2 regions of the Microbacterium sp. NPDC056052 genome follow, and region 2 is predicted to be linked to the other one. Evidence: riboswitches for the same ligand, from Rfam matches in the RefSeq annotation. Region 2 holds a riboswitch; the other holds the start of a gene.
The links. Region 2 has a riboswitch for thiamine pyrophosphate ahead of ACFC1J_RS05150 (ECF transporter S component). Riboswitches for the same ligand answer to the same signal wherever they lie in the genome.

Region 1 (4,589 bases), on a different contig from region 2:
CCCTCCGGCGACAGCATGCTCGCGTGCAGCTGCAGCTCGCCGATCACGGACTGCTCGGCGGAGTGCGCCCAGAAGGCCTGCTCCGCCGAGTCCGGTGCGATGCGCGCCGCCTCCGCGAGAGTGCGCGCGTAGTCGCGCAGGTAGAGCGCGTCCTGCGCGAGATACCAGCGGAACGCGGTCTCAGGCAGGCTCCCGTCCGCGAGACGCTGCAGGAACGGCAGATCGTCGATCGCCCGGCGGATCGGAGCGATCGAGGACCACCACTCCCCGGCGATCGCCTCGCGGCCCGGAGCGGCGTCGAGGCCTCCGCGCCGCCACAGCCCCGCGAAGTGGCTGACCGGACCGTGACCGGACCCGACCTGCAATCCGGCACCCGCGACGATCGACTCGCGCAGCCACGACCGGACCTCGGCCACCGCGTCGCGCCAGTCGTGGTCGGCCGCCCGACGGGTCGCGAGCCCCGCGGAGAGCGAGCAGCCGGTGCCGTGCGTGCTCGTCGTGCGTATGCGGGATCCGGGGTATTCGCGCACCGGCCCGGAGGGACCGACGAGTGCGTCGGGCGCCTCGTCGCCGCCGAGATGCCCTCCCTTCACGAGCACCAGGGCGCCGGTCTCGGCCGAGAGCCGCCGCGCCTGGGCGAGGGCGCCGGTCCAGTTCGTGGCCGCGGGTTCGCGCGCGAGGACGGCCAGCTCCGGCAGGTTCGGCGTGAGGAGATCCGCCAGCGGCAGCAGGGCGCGCAGGGCCTGCTCGGCATCGGCGTCCAGCAGCCGGTCGCCGCTGGTGGCGATCATGACCGGGTCCAGGACGACGGTGGGCGGCCGGTGCTCCCGCAGCCAGGATCCGACCTCCTCGATCACCGCGGATCCGGCCAGCATCCCGATCTTCACGGCGTCGATGCGCACATCGTCGGCGATCGCGTCGAGCTGAGCGCGCAGGAACGCGGCGGGCGGCACGTGCACGCCCCTGACCCCCCGGGTGTTCTGCGCGGTCAGCGCGGTGATCGCGGCCATGCCGTAGCCGCCGTTCGCGGCGATGGCCTTGAGGTCGGCCTGGATCCCGGCCCCGCCCGACGGGTCGCTTCCGGCGATCGAGAGCACGCGCGGCACCCCGCCCGCACCCCAGGCGCGGAGCATCTTGCGGGCGGCGACGCGCGGATCCGGCGCGGCGCACAGCGCCGACACCACCGCGACCCCGGCCGCTCCCGCCGCGCGGAGCGCTGCCGCGTCGGCCCGCTCGATGCCGCCGATCGCGACGCACGGCAGCGGGCTCGCGGCGGCGAACGCGGCGAACCCCGCCACACCGAGGGGCGCGGGGTGATCGGCCTTGGTGCTCGTGGGGTGGATCACGCCCACGCCGAGGTAATCCACGGCGCCTGAGGGCAGGGCCCGCACGGCGTCGAGGTGCGCAGAAGTGTTGGCGGTGAGGCCCACGATCGCGTCGGGGCCGAGCACCGAGCGCGCCAGGAGCGGCGAGGCGTCGGACTGGCCGAGGTGGATCCCGTCCACGCGGGCGCCGCGGCGCCGCGCCTCCACGACCGCGTCGAGGCGGTCGTCGACGACCAGCAGCGCCCGCCCCGCGATGACCTCGGAGAGCTCCATCAGCTGCTCCACGATCGACGCATCGTCGGCGTGCTTGTCGCGCAGTTGGACGAACCGCACGCCGCCCGAGACCGCTGCGTCGACCACGGCCGTCACGCCGCGCGCCCCGCTCAGCACGCGATCCGTGACGAGGTAGAGGGCGAGGTCCTCGACCGTCAGCCTCCTGCGCGGCCCCGCCAGGAGCGTGCTCACCGGCCGGGAGGCGGCGGCGAGGCCGGTCGGCGTCATGCCGCGACTCCCGCCGTCTCGGTGTTCCCCGCCTCGACGCGAGCGCGGGCAGGGAGGGTGTCGGGCCGGATCGCGGCGAGGGCGTCGAGCAGCGCGACCGCGAAGGATCCGGGACCCTCGGACCGCGCCGCGGCGTCCTCGGCGGCGATCGTGTACGCGAGTGTGGCCGCGGCGGCGGCGACCAGCGGGCTGTCGCCCGTCCGTCGCGCGGCGCCGAGGAACGCGGCCATCACGGCGCCGAGCGCGCAGCCTCCGCCGGTGACGCGGGTGAGCAGGACGTCGCCGTTCGCGATGCGGACCCCGCGATCCGCGTCGACGAGGAGATCGACCGGGCCGGACACCGCCACCGCTCCCCCGGTGATCCTGGCCAGGTCTCGGGCCGCGTCGGCCGCGGCCTCGGTGCCGTCCAGCGCATCGACGCCGCGCCCGCCCTGGCTGCGGCCGGCGAGCGCGAGGATCTCGGAGGCGTTGCCGCGGATGAGAGTGGGGCGCAGGTCGAGCAGATCCTGCGCGAGCGCGGTGCGCACCGGCAGTGCGCCGACCGCGACCGGATCCAGCACCCACGGGGTGCCGGCCGTGCGGGCGCCGCCGACGGCCTCGAGGCTCGCGGAGCGCTGCTCGGGTGTGGGCGTGCCGAGATTCACCAGCAGCCCGGACGAGATCGCGGCGAACATGCCGGCCTCGCCCGTGATGTCCACCATGGCAGGCGCGGCCCCCAGCGCGAGCAGCACGTTGGCGGTGAACCCGGTGACCACCGAGTTCGTGATGCAGTGCACGAGCGGGGGCTCCGCCCGCAGCTCGATGAGAAGGTCCGCGGCGGATTCCCCCACGGATTCGGACGACATTTCCAGACGCGCGCTCATCGCGACATCCCTTCGCTAGTACGACCTAGATCAGGTTCGACGGGTGTGTTCTCAGCCGCGGATGCGGCACCCCGTGTCACTGCCGGTCAGTCTAGCCAGAGAACGCCTGCGCGATGGATCCGCGGATCCGTCGTGCAGGCGTTCTCTGTCGTGCGTCGCGTCTCGTCTCAGTAGCGGATCTGGGCCCCGAACCGCTCGGCCGCGGCGGCGACGCCGGCGAGCTTCGCCTCGGTCGCCTCGGCGGCGGTCAGGGTGCGGTCATCGGCCCGGAAGCGCAGCGCGAAGCTCAGGCTCTTGGATCCGTCCGCAACGCCTTCTCCGCGGTAGTCGTCGACGAGGCGGACCGACTCGAGGAGCGCGCCCGCCCCCTCGGACAGGGCCGCGCTCACGTCGGAGGCGGGCGTCCCCGCGTCGACCACGAGCGACACGTCCTGCGTCGCGGCCGGGTAGGTCGACAGCGAGGCCGCGACCACGCGCTCGCCCGCCAGCGCCAGGAGGCCGTCGAGGTCGAGCTCGAGCACCACCGCGCGGCCCGGCAGGTCGGCGTCGGCCGAGACCTGCGGGTGCAGCTCTCCGACGTAGCCGACCTCGGTCGCCGAGCCCGTCGACGCGTCGCGCACTCGCAGCACGCCGGTGCGTCCCGGGTGCAGAGCAGCGCGGGTCCCCTGCACGACGTCGATCTCGACGCCGGCCGCATCCGCGATCACGCGCACGGCGTCGAGCGCCTCGCTGAGACCGTACTCCTCGGCGGCGCGCCCCGGCTGCCGGGGGGTGACATGCCCCGTGAACAGGGCCGCGACGAGGCGGGCCTGCGGCGGGATCGAGGCGTTCAGGGCGGCGAGCGTCTCATCCGAGGGCCTGGCGCCGAGCGGCGGCACCTCGTCGGTACCGTAGACGACCCCCGGCTCGGGCAGGAACACGACGCCGGTCTCGAAGATCGCGAGATCCACGAGCCCGCGGGCGATGTTGCGGTGCGCGATCTGCAGCAGGCCGGGGAGCAGCGAACGGCGCAGGAACGGCGCCTGCCCGTCGAGCGGGTTCGCCAGGCGCACCCCGGGGATGCTCTCCCCCGCGGCCGAGCCGTGCAGGTCGTTCTGCTCCTGCGTCGTGAACGGGAACGACGGGGTCTCCACGAGCCCCGCGGCGGCCAGGGCGTTCGCGACGCGACGACGGCCCTGCTGCAGGTCGGTGAGCCCTCGGCCGGACGGCGGCGTCGGCAGCACGGACGGGATCCGGTCCAGTCCGTGGATGCGCGCGACCTCCTCGGCCAGCGACCACTTGTCGGTGAGGTCGGGGCGCCAGCTCGGCGGAATCACGGTCCAACCGGTCCCTGAGCCTGTCGCAGGGTCGGCGGCCGTCACTTCGGCGCCGATCGTCTCGAGCGCACCGGTCACCTCTTCGTCGGTGTAGTCGACGCCGATCAGGCCCTGCACGAAGCCCGCCGGAAGGTCGATGCCCTCGATGAGGACCTCCGTGAAGAGCGCGCCGCCCTCATCGGTCAGCGTGCCGCCGGCGAGGGAGACCATGAGGTCGGCGACGCGACGCGCGGCGGCGAAGGGGATGAGCGGATCCACACCGCGCTCGAACCGCTTGGACGCCTCGCTGGGCAGCTTGTGCCGTCGGGCGGAGCGCGCGATCGTGATCGGGTCGAACGTCGCCGCCTCGATCAACACGTTGCGCGTGGTCTCGCTCATCTCGGTCGTGCCGCCGCCCATGACGCCGGCGAGGCCGATCGGACCCGATCCGTCGGTGATGAGGAGGTCCTCGGCGTGCAGGGTCCGCTCCTGGCCGTCGAGCGTGACCATCTTCTCGCCCTGCGCAGCGCGGCGGACCACGATGTCGCCGTCGAGCTTGTCCAGGTCGTAGCCGTGCACCGGGTTGCCGAGCTCGAGCATCACGT
Region 2 (4,589 bases):
GATCCAGCCGCGACGGTCCTGCCCGAACGTCGGCTCGTCGAGCACGATCACCGCGGGCGCGGCGGCGAGCACGGTCGCGACCGAGAGGCGGCGCTTCTGCCCGCCCGACAGCGTGAAGGGGTTCGCGGCGGCGAGCGCGGTCAGCCCGAGCCGCTCCAGCAGGGCGTCGACGACGGCATCGATCCGAGCGTCGTCCCAGCCGAGCGCGCGCGGCCCGACCGCGAGCTCGTCGCGCACGGTCTGCGTGAGGAACTGGTGCTCGGGATCCTGGAACACCATGCCGATGCGGGTGAGCAGCTCGCGCGACGTCCAGCGGATGGGATCCAGCCCGCGTCTCCCCCGGAGGCCCTCCGCCGCCTGGACGGCGCCGTCGAGGGCATCGAGGAGTCCGGCGAGGGTGAGCGCCAGCGTGGACTTGCCGGCGCCGTTGGGACCCACGATCACGGTCGCCGTGCCGCCCGGCACTGCGAGGTCGAGTCCGCGCTGCACGGCATGACGGCGGTCCCGGGTGACCGCGAGGTCACGGGTCGCGAGGATCGCCTCGGCCGGGTCCGCTGCCGGACGCGCCGGCAGCACCGGCAGGCCCACCGGATGCCCCGGCACCCACACGCCGGCCTCCGCGAGGGCGTCGCCGTGCACCCGGAACACCTCGTCCGGGGTGCCGTCCGCGAGGAGGCCGCCGTCCGCGCCGATGACGATCACGCGGGTCATCAGATCCGCCCACACCGCGGTGCGGTGCTCGATCACCACGAGCGTGGCTCCGGTCGCGGCCACGACGCGCTCGACGCTCGCTCGGATCTCCTGCACGCCGTCGGGGTCGAGGTTGGCCGTCGGCTCGTCCAGCAGCAGAAGCCCCGGCCGCATGGCGAGGGCCCCGGCGAGCGCGAGCCGCTGCTTCTGGCCGCCCGAGAGCGCCGCGGTGGGGCGGTCCAGCGGCACATCGAGACCGACCGCGTCCAGCGCCTCGGCGACGCGTACGGGGATGTCCTCCGCAGGCACGCCGAGGTTCTCGCAGCCGAAGGCGACGTCGTCGCCGACCCTGCTCAGCACGACGCCGGCGTCCGGATCCTGCAGGACCAGACCGATCCTGCCCCGCTGCGTCTCCGGATCGGATCCGTCGACCTGCAGGGATCCGCGCCTCTCCCCCTCGTCGGCGTCGCCGAGCAGCCCCGCCATGCCGGTCAGGAGGGTCGACTTGCCGGCACCGGACGCGCCGAGCAGGAGAACCCGCTCCCCCGGCTCGATCGTGAACGTCACGTCGCTGACCGCGGGCAGGCGGCGGCCGGCGTAACGCCAGCCCCACCCGTCCGCGACGACGCGGGCGGCACCCGCGGTCATGTCAGACCTCGCGGCGGAGCTCGCGTCCGGCGGCGAAGCGGCTCAGGGCACCGGTCGCGGCGAGAGCGCGCACGAGCAGCCAGCCGAGGACACCGGCCAGCAGCGCGCCCGAGACGACCAGGGTGCCGAGGTAGATCGCGTTGAACTCGGCGGACTTGAGGATGTTCGGCGAGCTGCCGTAGAACAGCTCGAACAGCCAGGCGCCCGCGGCGGCGGCGACACCGGCGAGGGCGGCGACGGGGAGCGAGAACCGGCGGTACAGGAAGATCGCGAAGATCAGCTCGGCCCCGAGGCCCTGTGCGATGCCCTCGAGCACTGTGGAGACGCCCCAGATGTTGCCGATCAGCATCGACACGATCGCCGCGACGACCTCGACGACGAGCGCTGCTCCGGGCTTGCGGATCACGAGCCCGCCGACCACGCCGCCGAGCAGCCAGATCCCGACGGCGATGCCGCCGAGGCCGGGGGTGAGACCGTCGGCCGCCGTGAACCACGCGTAGCCGATCGTGTTCCAGACCCAGAAGACCAGGCCGATCGCGACGCCGAGCACGGCGGCCACGACGATGTCGACGACGCGCCAGTTCAGGCGGCGTGCGGCCGCCCCGCTGCTGTTCGCGTTCTGTGCGGTTGCAGATGCGTGCATGAGAAATGCTCCTCCCTGCGCCGGCATGATCCGGATCAGGTTCGACGGTCGAAGCGCGATTCGCTCCCTCTCAGCCCGGCTCGCCGGACTCCCGTGGTGATCCGCCCATCTTAGCCCCGCCAGGGCGCACCGGCGACCGCCTCGTCACACGGCGTGAGCCGAGTACGCCCGCGATACCGGCCGTTGACGGGGCCGCCAGATACGGTAGGGGGGTGAACAATGACGACGGTCCGGGGGCCGCCCAGGTCGATCCGACGATCGCCGACGCCGACGCACCCGCTGCCGACGCCTCCCGCGCGGCCATCGACGAGGTCGCACCGGAACCGGCAGAGCTGTTCCCTGCCCCGCCGGAGCAGGCCGAACCCGCGTCGCTGTTCCCTCCGCGTGAGACCCCCGCGGCAGAACCGCTGTTCCCCGCGCCGGACTCCCCCGCCTCCGCACCGCTGTTCGGAGACAGCGCGGAAGCCGCCCCCGGGGTCGCTGCCACTGCCGCTGCCGCATCGACCGCCTCCGACCCGGCCACAGCCCCTGCTGCCGCGCCTGTCGCCACCGCGCCTACGAAGCAGCCGCTGCCCTCGGCATCGCTCGTCCGCGGCCCCGACCGTCCGCCGACCGCCGCGCTCGCCTGGGTCGATGTGGCTCGGGTCGGTGCAGGCAATGCCTCGGCCGCCGCGACGCCGTCCCGCGCGCTGCTGGACGACGCCCCGCACCGCAGCATCGCCCGACCGGGGGTGCTGCTGCCGCTGGGCGGGGTGCTGGCCGTCATCATCGCCTACGGCGCCACGACCGCACTCTGGCCGCTCAACTCCGTGAAGCCCGTCGCGGCGCCGGTCGCATTCCAGCCCGCCGCCGCCCCTGCCGCCGCCGCGGCCTGGCCCGCGACGGGCAGCGCCGCCGTGGGCGTCGCCGGCATCGGCACGATCGCCTCGGCGGAACAGCGCGCTCCGATGGCGAGCATCACGAAGCTCGTGACGGTGCTCGCCTCGCTCGACAAGATGCCCCTCAAGGCCGGCGAGCAGGGTCCGTCCTTCGCGTTCACGCAGGCCGACAGCGACGACTACTGGGACTACCTCCGCCAGGATCAGTCCGCGCTCGACGTCCCGGTCGGCGGATCCCTCACGCAGTATCAGCTGTACGAGGGGATCCTGCTCGGTTCGGCGAACAACTACGCCGACCGCCTCGCCCGCGAGGTGTGGGGCTCGGAGGAGAACTACGCGGCCGCCGCGAACCAGTGGCTGAGCCAGCACGACCTCACCGACATCACGGTCGTGACCCCTTCCGGCTTCGACTTCGGCAACGTCTCGACCCCGCGCGCGCTCATCCAGCTCGGGGAGATCGCCGAGAAGAACCCGGTGATCGCCGAGATCGTGAAGCAGAAGAGCGTCGAGCTGCCGGGCGCCGGCATCGTGAAGAACACCAACGGGCTCATCGACGACGCCGGCATCGTGGGCATCAAGACCGGCACGATCGGCGACGGTGCGGACACCCGCTACAACCTGCTCTCGGCCAAGGACGTCAGGGACGGCGACGCCGTCGTGCGGATCTACGTCGCGGCCCTCGGGCAGGACAGCGACGCGGGCCGGGTCGACGCCTCGCGCGCTCTCTACGCAGGCCTCGAGGCCGCGCTGAAGGACCAGCCGCAGACGGTGGACAAGGGTGCGACGCTCGGCACGATCGACACCGCATGGGGTGAGACCACCCAGGTGGTGGCCGCCGAGAGCGCCCGGGTCGTGCTCTGGAACGGCGCCTCGGCGTCGGCGACCACGAAGTTCTCACTCGGAGACGACTGGAAGGCCGGCGAGAAGGCGGGCACGCTCAGCCTCAAGGGTCCACTGGACTCCGCCTCGGTGCCGCTGGAGCTGCGCACCGCCCTGCACGGACCGAGCTTCTGGTGGCGCCTCACGCACCCCCTCGAGCTGTTCGGCCTGACGAAGTAGCGCCCCGGCGCCGGCCCGCGCCCGGCGCCGGATCCGGGCCACCCACCTGCGCTCAGGTCGCACTATCGGCTCCAAAAACGGATCCGCACGAGCCGAAATCGCGACCTGAACGACGGCGTCCGGCCCCGGGGCGCGCCACAGGAAAGCGCCGCCGCCCTGCGAACAGGACGACGGCGTTCACGTCGGTGCGGACGAGGTCAACCGAGGTCAGACCCTGTCGTCCTCGATCTCCCAGGATGAGCGCTCCGGCGACTCGGCCGACTCGACGACGCGCTCCGCGACGGCGACCGGGGCGGTCCCGGCACCGATCACGGCGGCGGCGCCGGCCTCGACCTCGGAGGCGACGGATCCGTCCGCCGGAACCGTGATGGTCCCGGTGACGAGCGCCTCGTCGGCGTCGGTGTCGCTCGCGGCCTGCTCGAACTGCGACTGGTACAGCCGCCAGTAGGCGCCCTGCGCCGCGATGAGCTCCTCGTGGGTGCCCTTCTCCACGATGTCGCCGTGCTCCATCACGAGGATGAGGTCGGCGTCGCGGATCGTGGACAGGCGGTGCGCGATCACGAACGACGTGCGTCCGTTCCGCAGTGCCGCCATCGCGTGCTGCAGCAGCAACTCGGTGCGGGTGTCGACGGCCGAGGTGGCCTCGTCCAGGATGAGGATCGACGGCTGGG

Region 1: it holds a riboswitch for thiamine pyrophosphate, as region 2 does, so the genes downstream of both, thiM (hydroxyethylthiazole kinase) here and ACFC1J_RS05150 (ECF transporter S component) in region 2, are expected to answer to the same signal.

The regions. Positions count from the first base shown of each region.
Region 1 covers NZ_JBHJWV010000007.1:7,883-12,471, forward strand. The annotation lists gene ACFC1J_RS13820 (bifunctional hydroxymethylpyrimidine kinase/phosphomethylpyrimidine kinase) at 1-1,826, opposite strand, end outside; gene thiM (hydroxyethylthiazole kinase) at 1,823-2,689, opposite strand; TPP riboswitch at 2,680-2,773, opposite strand; gene pheT (phenylalanine--tRNA ligase subunit beta) at 2,857-4,589, opposite strand, start outside.
Region 2 covers NZ_JBHJWV010000002.1:226,674-231,262, reverse strand. The annotation lists gene ACFC1J_RS05155 (ABC transporter ATP-binding protein) at 1-1,338, opposite strand, end outside; gene ACFC1J_RS05150 (ECF transporter S component) at 1,340-1,981, opposite strand; TPP riboswitch at 1,977-2,086, opposite strand; gene ACFC1J_RS05145 (D-alanyl-D-alanine carboxypeptidase family protein) at 2,194-3,918, shown strand; gene ACFC1J_RS05140 (ABC transporter ATP-binding protein) at 4,126-4,589, opposite strand, start outside.